2 regions of the Paraburkholderia sp. SIMBA_030 genome follow, and region 1 is predicted to be linked to the other one. Evidence: riboswitches for the same ligand, from Rfam matches in the RefSeq annotation. Region 1 holds a riboswitch; the other holds the start of a gene.

Region 1 (4,930 bases):
TGCGGGCAATACACGCGCGTGTCGACCGCGTCGCCGCCAAGTTTAGCCAGTTCGGCATTGCACATGGCGTCGCCGCCCAGCAGGTAGCCATTCATCGCGAGGCGCTTCATCTGCTTGCGCAGCGCGCCAGCCTGGGCGTAGTAACCGCCGTAGAAAATCCCTTCCGCCTGGGTGCCCTTGACACGCGTGAGGATCGAGTCGAAGTTGGTCGCTTTGTCGGTCGTATATTCCCGATCCACAATCTCGATACCGTTGGCTTTGGCTGCGTTAATAAATTCGTCGGCGAGACCCTGACCGTACGCTGTCCGATCGTCGATCACGGCAATACGCTTGACCTTCAACTCCTTTGCCGCAAATTCGCCCATGCGGCTGCCAAGCTGTGTGTCGCTGGCAGAGATGCGAAACACGAACGGATAGCCGTGTTGCGTGATCGACGGGTTCGACGCGACGGTCGCCATCACGATTCCCGCGACATTCACCAGGTTTGAAATCGGAATCGCGACGCCCGAATTGAAAGGCCCAAAAATGACCTTCACATTGTCGTCGAGCAGGCTTTGCGCAACCGTCATCCCGGTACGCGGATCGGCGGCATCGTCTTGCGAAACCAGTTCGAAGCGGGTCTTCTGACCGCCGATCACGAGCCCTTCCGCATTCAGACGCTCGATCGCCATCCTGACGCCGTTTTCGTCGTCCTTGCCAATGGCGGCCTGCGGGCCGGTCAAGGGTCCGGTCAAACCGATCTTCACCACCTGCCCGCCCGCCGTTGCGTGAATCGACACCATGCTCAAAGCGGCTGCTGTCAACCAGCTTGCACCTGCGACCAATTTTTTCATCGTGCTCTCCTCAAATCGTGACGTATCAAATCGCCCTGCCGCCGGAGGTGGCGAACGCGTTGCGCTTTGGCCTGGAAAATATCCCATTGGCGCTCCGCTGCCCGTGCGCATTCACGGAACCTTGGGCAGTGGAGTTGACAGCAATTCTGTGTAGCCAAATTCCCCAATAAAATGCACCATTGATGAAATACATTTCGGTAATTTCCGAAGTAACAGAGGGACAGCGCGATGCAAGTTCAGGACACGGATCTTAAGCTGTTGCGGATCTTCGAAACTATCGTGCGTTGCGGCGGCTTCGCCGCAGCGCAACCGATTCTCAACATCGGCGCGTCGAGCATCAGCGAATACATGTCGCAGCTGGAGACACGCCTCGGACTGCGACTGTGTGAGCGCGGACGCGCGGGTTTCCGGCTAACAGACGAAGGGGCGGAGCTGCACGCCGCCGCGCAACGTCTGCTCGGTGCGGTCGATACGTTTCAAATGGAAGCCGGCGCGTTGCGCAATCAGCTTTCTGGTGTGTTGCGCTTCGGCATGATCGAAGCAACCTTGACCGACAAATACTCGCCGCTGCCGGCAGCGATTCGGGAATTCGGCCAGATGGCGCCCGACGTCCGCCTGCATGTGCAGATCGACACACCAGGCAGCATGGAGCAGCACGTGCTGGACGGGCGCCTCCATCTGGCCGTGGGGCCATTTCCCGCGCAGATTCCCGGTCTCGACTACTTGCCTCTCTATCGGGAGGAGCAGGGGCTCTACTGCGCATCGACCCACTCGTTATACGAGCGGGCGAGTGGCCGTGTCCCAGTGTCGGTACTCAGCAAACAGCGCCTTGCTGCGCGCGCTTACCTCGGCAGCCAGGAACTCAAGCTGCTGCACATGGCGCAGGCCGCAGCCTCGGTCGACAACGTCGAAGGCCGCGCGATGCTCATCCTGTCGGGCAACTACATTGGCTTTCTGCCGCCTCACTATGCGCAGCCTTGGGTAGACGACGGTCTATTGACCCGCATTGATCCCGAGCACTACGTGACGCATCTGGATTTTCAGATCATCACGCGCAAAGGAGGCGAATCGGCGCGGGTCGTGCAGGCCTTTTGCAACCAGCTGCGGGCTGCGGCCAAGGAGGTAAGCCGCACCGCGCGAAACGGCAAATAGTTAACGGGAAAGGTTTCGTTTTACTTTGCGTTGATGCATCACGCGGCCAATCGTGTTCAGCAGCAGTTGCGCAGCCAGGATCGAGGTCGAACCCGAATGGTCGTAGTCGGGCGCGACTTCCACGAGGTCGATGCCGATCACGTCACCCTGTTCAGCAAGGCCCGCGAACAGTTCGAGTCCCTCGTAGTACAGCAGACCACCGTGGCTCGGTGTACCCGTGCCTGGCGCGATCGAGGGATCGAAACCGTCGATATCGATCGTCAGGTAATAGCGCACGCCCTTCGGGATGCGGTCCAGCACACCCTGAATGCCGAGGCGCCGGAGATCGCGCACCGAAATAATGTCGGAGCCCATCTCGCGCGCCTGGGCGTAGCCCTCGCGCGCCGTCGACGACACGTTGCGAATGCCGATCTGCGTCATGCCCGACACCACGCTTTTCTCTGCCGCGCGCCGTAGCGGGTTGCCATGGCCGTGCCGCACGCCATGACGCTCGTCAACGAAATCGAGGTGTGCGTCGATGTGAACGATATGAAACGGCTGCTGGCCTTCGAACGCGTTGATGCACGGAATGTTGATCGAATGATCGCCGCCCATCACCACCGGCAACGCGCCCGCCGCCAGGATCTTGCGCACGCCGTACTCGATGTTTGCGTGGCTCTTTTCCGTGTTGGTGTGCACCATGTCCGCGTCGCCGATATCGACGATACGAACTTCGTCGCTAGGCAGATAAACAACATCGTCTTCGAAGTCGTATGCGCCGCCGTGACCGAACGAGAACAGGGTCGACGCATCGCGAATCGAACGCGGGCCGAACCTTGCGCCCGCCCGCCACTGCGTCCCGCAGTCGAAGGGGGCGCCCATCACCGCGACGTCCGCATCGATCTTGTCCCAGTCAAGACACAGCGGAGACTTTGCGAACGTGCAGATTCCAACAAAGGGCAAATTAAGCCGACCGGTTTCGTAGCTGTTTTCAGACATGATTGCCTTCGTCCTGTTATTGGTTCAGATATGCGGCGCACCGGCCGCCCTCTTCGCCGCTGCGGCGTCGTCCGTTGTGACGGGCCAGCGGTGCATCTGGAACGGAGTCTAGGCAAACAAATTCAACGGAAAAATGCCAAAAATCAGAAATACACTTCGAGATAGTCCGAAGCGATCTTCGGAGGTAGGCAGAGCGCGATTGGGCCGGTCACGTACAAGAGCAGGAAGTTGACTCGCCCATTTGAAAATACTTGCTGTCGTTTCTTTGAACGAGTACCCTCGCGCTGTTCTATAACGAAGCACGGGAGAGATCGTCCACCCGCGACGACGCCGACGGAGCAACCGCCCCGGAAACTCTCAGGCAAAAGGACCGTGCAGCGAGAACATCTGGAGAGCGGCGCGTGCGCGCCCACCGAAGGGGAGCTATTACCGTAACCGGTTCTAGCGAAACTCTCAGGTACATGGACAGATGGGGCATTGGTGCCGGTAAACATCGGCCGGCGATGCTCAACGAACACTGGACCATGTCATGTCCCAAATTGCCATCATTGGCGCCGGAATTACGGGCGTCACCACTGCTTACGCCCTCGCTCGGCGAGGTTACCGCGTCACCGTTCTCGAACGTCATCGCTATGCGGCAATGGAAACGTCATTTGCCAACGGCGGACAACTGTCGGCCAGCAACGCTGAGGTCTGGAACAGCCGCTCTACAGTGCTGAAAGGCCTGCGTTGGATGTTTAGGAGCGACGCACCGCTCCTCATGAATCCGCGGCCGAGTTGGCACAAGTACAGCTGGATCGGCGAGTTCCTGCGCCAGATTCCGAACTATCGCAGCAACACCATAGAAACAGTGCGGCTAGCCATCGCTGCGCGCCAGCATATGTTCTCGATCGCTGAGCGGGAACAAATTGATTTCGACCTTGAACGACGTGGCATCCTGCATTTCTATGCCACCCGTAAGGAGTTCGAAGCGGCGACGAAGGTCAATGCATTGTTACGTGAGGGCGGCCTTGATCGGCGCCCGGTGACGCCTGACGAAATCCACGCCCTTGAGCCGGCGCTTCATGGGCAGTTCCACGGGGGCTTCTTCACCGAGTCCGATTCGACCGGCGACATTCATAAGTTCACGCGTGGTCTTGCGCAAGCCTGCGTGCGTTTGGGTGTCGAGTTCCGCTACGACACGAGCGTGCAGTCCATCTCCGAGGCTGCGGACGGTGACCTGAGGATTGCATTCGCGCGCGAAGGTCAGCCTGATACGGATATCTTCGACCGAGCAGTAATTTGTGCAGGCGTCGGAAGCCGTGCTCTAGCGGCGTATGTAGGAGACCACGTGAACGTCTATCCGGTGAAGGGCTATTCGATCACGGTTTGCCTGGACGATACAGGAAGCCAGCAAGCCGCACCTTGGGTCAGCCTACTAGACGACAACGCCAAGATTGTAACCAGCCGTCTCGGCGTTGATCGCTTCCGTGTTGCCGGAACGGCTGAGCTGAACGGCATAAACCGTGACATCCGCTCGGATCGGATCCAGCCCCTCGTCGATTGGACGCGCAATCATTTCCCGGACATGTCGACGGCGCGCGTCATTCCGTGGGCCGGCCTGCGCCCCATGCTTCCGGGCATGTTGCCCAAGGTTGGCCCCGGGCGTCGACGCAACATTTTCTACAATACCGGACACGGGCATTTAGGGTGGACGCTCTCGGCAGCGACTGCGGAAGCTGTTGCGGAACTCGTAGCCGGTAGTATGCCAAACTTAACGAGCGTGAAGCCCGCGACAAAGCGAAAAGACCTGCCGGTCAACGTCTGATAAGCGCTTGGACCAGCCGTTCGAGTGACGGCTCTCTGCAATGCGCAAGCGTCAACAACTGGCCGAATCTTGCCTTACTGGAATATCGGCCCAGAATCTCGACCTTTAACCATGGATATGCACACTTCGACCGCGAGGAGAGAAGTGTGCATCGTACCTT
Region 2 (4,930 bases), on a different contig from region 1:
GCATGCCGGCCATGTGCGCCGAGGCCGGGTTCGTGCCGTGCGCCGAGGCGGGAATCAGGCAGACGTTGCGGTGGCCTTCGCCGCGCGACGCGTGGTACGCGTGAATGATCAACAGACCCGCGTATTCACCTTGCGAGCCGGCATTCGGCTGCAGCGACACGGCTGCGTAGCCGGTGGCCGCGACCAGCATCTGTTCGAGCTGATCGATCATTTCGCGGTAGCCGACCGTTTGCTCAGCCGGCGCGAACGGGTGAATCTGACCGAATTCGGGCCACGTGACCGGCAGCATCTCCGAGGTCGCGTTCAGCTTCATCGTGCAGGAGCCGAGCGGGATCATCGAGCGGTCGAGCGCGAGGTCCTTGTCCGACAGGCTGCGCAGATAGCGCAGCATTTCCGTTTCCGAATGGTGGCGGTTGAACACGTGGTGCGTGAGGTACGCGCTGGTGCGTTCGAGCGCGGCAGGCACCGTGTTCTCGGCGGGGAGTTCTGCGTCGAGGGCGTCGATTTGCGGGACTTCGTCGACAAATGCCGCTTGCGCAAATGCTGCGAGCAGATCGGCCAGATCGCTGCGCTTGGTGGTTTCGTCGATCGAGATGCCGACGCGCGTGTCGCTCACGCGGCGCAGATTAATGCGCTTTGCCGTGGCCGCATCGTGCAGTGCCTGGGTGCGCGGGCCGGTTTCGAACGTGAGCGTGTCGAAGAACGTGTCGTTGACGAGCGTGTAGCCGAGTTTCTTCGCGCCGGCTGCGAGCAGGGCCGCGATACGGTTCACGCGCAACGCGATCGTCTTCAGACCGTGCGGGCCGTGATAGACCGCGTACATGCTCGCCATGATCGCGAGCAACGCTTGCGCGGTGCAGACGTTCGAGGTCGCCTTTTCGCGGCGGATATGCTGTTCGCGTGTTTGCAGCGCGAGACGCAGCGCCGGATTGCCTTGCGCATCGACGGTCACGCCGACCAGACGTCCCGGCATCTGTCGCTTGAACTCGTCGCGCACGGCGAGGTAAGCCGCGTGCGGGCCGCCGAAACCGACCGGCACGCCGAAACGCTGCGTATTGCCGACGGCCACGTCCGCGCCCCATTCGCCCGGCGGCGTGAGCACGGTCAGCGCGAGCAGATCGGCGGCGACAACCACATGGCCGCCTGCGGCGTGAATCGCTTCAGTGAGTGCGCGGTAGTCGCGTACGTCGCCGTTCACGCCCGGATATTGCAGCAGCACGCCGAACGCGTTGGCGTTCGCCGCATCCGCTGCCGGGCCCACTTTCACTTCGATGTCGACCGGCGTCGCGCGCGTTTTCACCACTTCGATGGTTTGCGGCAGCACGTCGTCAGCGACGTAGAACACGTTCGACTTCGGTTTGCCGATGCGTTGCAGCAGCGTCATCGCTTCGGCGGCGGCGGTGGCTTCGTCGAGCAGCGATGCGTTCGAGATCGCCAGACCCGTCAGGTCGACGATCATCTGCTGGAAGTTCAACAGCGCTTCCAGACGGCCTTGCGAGATTTCCGGCTGATACGGTGTGTACGCGGTGTACCACGCCGGATTTTCCAGCACATTGCGCAGGATCACCGTCGGGGTGTGCGCGTTGTAATAGCCCTGCCCGATGTACGAGCGGAACACCTGGTTCTTGTCCGCCAGTTCACGCAGCGCGGCGAGCGCTTCGGCTTCGCTCTTCGGCTGGGCGAAGGGGCCGAGCGGCAGCGTTTCGCTGCGGCGGATCGTCTTCGGAATGACGGCGTCGATCAGCGCGGCGCGCGAGGCGAAGCCCAAGGCTTCGAGCATCGCATGCTGGTCGGCCGAATCCGGGCCGATGTGCCGTTCGGCGAAGGCGTCATGCACTTCGAGCGCGGCGAGCGAGAGAGGAGTGCGGTTCATCAGACGATCCGGGTGTTCGAGCTTCATGGGGTGTTCCTGGCGGTGCGGCACGCCATGCCTGGCGGACGCCGCACCTGACGGTTTAAACGAGTAGGTGGATCAGGCGCCGATTGACTTCGCGTACGCGTCGGCGTCGATCAAACCATCTTGCGTTGCGTCGGCGGCCGGCTTGATCTTGAAGAGCCAGCTGTCGTACGGCGCGCTGTTGACCGAATCAGGCGTGTCGGCAACGGCCGTGTTCGCTTCGATGATTTCGCCCGAGACCGGCGCGTAGATATCGGAAGCGGCTTTCACCGATTCGATCACGGCGACGGTGTCGCCTGCGTTGACGGTCTTGCCCAATTCCTGGACTTCGAAGAAGACGATATCGCCGAGCGCTTCCTGCGCATGGTCGGTAATGCCGACCGTCAGCGTGCCGTCCGCCTCGGTGCGGACCCATTCGTGCGATTCGGTGTATTTCAGATCGGCCGGGATGCTCATCGGATGCTCCTATGCGGTGTGATTCGGTATTGACTTCATAAAGGGGATTCCCAAACCTGGTGCTTTGCGCCAAGCCCCCGAGAGGGCCATCCCCCAATCCCCCAAGGAGACTTCCTTCGGGGGGATTTCCTGCGGGGCGGAAAACTTGGGGCGACCCGGCGTTTTCCTATGGGAAACGAACGCACCGGCCGCTTAAACCGCAAGCACTTTGCCGTTGCGCACGAACGGCAGTTTTACCACGCTTGCGGGAAGGGCTTTGTCACGAATCTGAACGTGAACGGTGTCGCCCGGCTGCACGCCTTTCGGCACGCGCGCGAAGGCGATCGATTCCTGCATCGTCGGGGAAAAAGTGCCGCTGGTGATTTCGCCGTCGCCGTGCGGCGTGACGACTTTCTGATGCGCGCGCAGCACGCCTGCCGCCTTGCCGTTGTCCTTCAGCAGGATCAGCCCGACGAACGCGGCTTGCGAGCCGTTCGCTTCGAGTTTCGATTTGCCGACGAAGTCGCGCGGCGAGGTCAGATCGACGGTCCACGCTAGGCCGGCGTCGAGCGGCGAGACGTTGTCGTCCATATCCTGGCCGTACAGATTCATGCCGGCTTCGAGGCGCAGCGTGTCGCGCGCGCCGAGACCCGCAGGGCGCACGCCTTGCGTTTGCAGCGCGTTCCACAGTGCTTCGACGTGATCCGCCGGGACGATGATTTCGAAGCCGTCTTCGCCGGTGTAGCCGGTGCGGGCGACGGTCAAGTCGCCGAACGGCGTGTCGGCGACGCGCGCGGCGTTGAAAGGTTTGAGCGATTCGGTGGCGGCGCGCGCGGCCGGCACGGTTTGCCAGACTTTTTCGCGGGCGTTCGGGCCTTGCACGGCGACGATCGCGTAATCGCGGCGCGGCGTGATGGTCAGGCCGAAGCCGCCTTCGGCGTTGAGTTGGCCGAACCAGGCGATGTCTTTGTCGGCGGTGCCGGCGTTGACGACCACGCGGAAGTGATCTTCGCCGAAGTAGTAAACGATCAGATCGTCGATCACGCCGCCGTTCGGGTTCAGCAGACAGGAGTAGAGCGCGCGGCCCGGCGTTTGCAGCTTGGCGACATTGTTCGCCAGTGCGTATTCGAAGAAGGCGCGTACGCGCTCCCCGGTGAAATCGACGACGCACATGTGCGAGACGTCGAACATGCCGGCGTCGGTGCGCACGGCGCGGTGTTCGTCGATCTGCGAGCCGTAGTTGACAGGCATATCCCAGCCGCCGAAATCGACCATGCGGGCGTTGAGCGCACGATGGGTGGCGTTGAGCGGGGTGTGTTTCAGTTCAGTCATGGGGCCTCGGGCGTCTCGCGAAACAAAAAAGGCCATGCGGCGCTACGCCTCGCGGCCTGATGCCTGCGAGCGATGCGTTGCATGACCCCTCTGTCCTCGATACCTGAGAGATTGCGCTACCGGGCGATGCGATGCGAATCGCTACGGTGAAACGCGCGCCCCTTCGGTGGGCAGCTTGCCTAAGTCTGAGTCATATGCACGACGCAGACGGCTACTGCCGCTCTCCAGAGTGCGAAAAACCTGAGCCGTGAGGCGGGTTTTTCGACGCGGTCGGTCCTTTTGCCTGAGAGTTTGCGGGTGTGCCCCTTCGGCGGCGCGGCCTGCTGAAAAAATGCGGCCTGCGCGCTCTCCCGACGCGTGCGGCGAATTTACGCGAGGGCCGGGGGCTTGTCAAATAAAGGTCCGCGAGAGGCTTGTCGATTGGTGCGGCGGGATGGCGCGCGTCAAAAAAAGCGCGGGACGTGGGGAGCCCGCGCTGTTGCCGCTGTTGTTTTAGCGGCTGAGCGGGCGCGTGATTATTCGCCGATGGCGCGGGCTGCGTTGTCCAGTTCCTGGTTCAGCACGCGCTGTTCGTCGCCGGAGATGCCGCCGCCGTGTTGCGCGGCCATGTCGTGCGCTTCCTGATGGATCACGTCGAGCCGATGGTGCAGGGCGCCGCCTTGCGGGGGCGGGTAGTAGCCCTCGTTCACGCGGGCGTCGATGCGGCGGCTGAGATTATCGATGCGGCCGTCGACCTGATGGAGACGCTGATCCGCGATTTGCTGCGGATTGGGGCGCGGCGCCGGCGCCGGCGCGGGTTGAGGGGTCACCACGCAGGCGGCCAGCGAGGTGAGCAATGCGCATGCGGTTAGTGCGCGGATAGAACGATGCATGGATTCTCCGGGTTTTGTTTTGTTGCCAGGAATGGATTAGCAACGGTTTTGCTTTGCCGGGGGCTGACGTCCTGCATGCGTTTTTTGTAACGGGATGTTCCTTTCGGGTTGTCAGTTTTGGTTTTTATTGCCTTTCGCGACGCTTATTGTCTGTGCGCCTGCGGCGGTGGCAGTTTCTTTTTTTGGGGGGGGTATTGGCGCTGCCCCCGCACAGGGGGAATCCACAAATTTCCCTCCCTCCCGTCAAACCATTATCTAGCAAGGGTTTCCGCGATTCCGGCCGATTCCGGCATTCCCCGGAAGAAGATTTTTATTTGCTTCAGGACAATCCCGGGACAATTTTCGCGGCTTTTCCGCAACATCCCAGTGCATCTCGGCGCACGTCCTAGGTACA

The links. A riboswitch is a leader RNA that binds a small molecule or an ion and turns the genes downstream of it on or off. The one in region 1 is predicted to bind glycine.
Region 2: another riboswitch for glycine. It lies ahead of gcvT (glycine cleavage system aminomethyltransferase GcvT); the one in region 1 lies ahead of SB772_RS29430 (D-amino acid dehydrogenase).

What each region holds. Positions count from the first base shown of each region.
Region 1 covers NZ_JAWRXB010000020.1:40,242-45,171, reverse strand. The annotation lists gene SB772_RS29445 (branched-chain amino acid ABC transporter substrate-binding protein) at 1-833, opposite strand, end outside; gene SB772_RS29440 (LysR family transcriptional regulator) at 1,062-1,985, shown strand; gene speB (agmatinase) at 1,986-2,963, opposite strand; glycine riboswitch at 3,256-3,346, shown strand; gene SB772_RS29430 (D-amino acid dehydrogenase) at 3,493-4,770, shown strand.
Region 2 covers NZ_JAWRXB010000003.1:13,999-18,928, reverse strand. The annotation lists gene gcvP (aminomethyl-transferring glycine dehydrogenase) at 1-1,900, opposite strand, end outside; gene gcvH (glycine cleavage system protein GcvH) at 1,973-2,353, opposite strand; gene gcvT (glycine cleavage system aminomethyltransferase GcvT) at 2,546-3,664, opposite strand; glycine riboswitch at 3,745-3,902, opposite strand; glycine riboswitch at 3,925-4,027, opposite strand; gene SB772_RS05430 (hypothetical protein) at 4,180-4,536, opposite strand.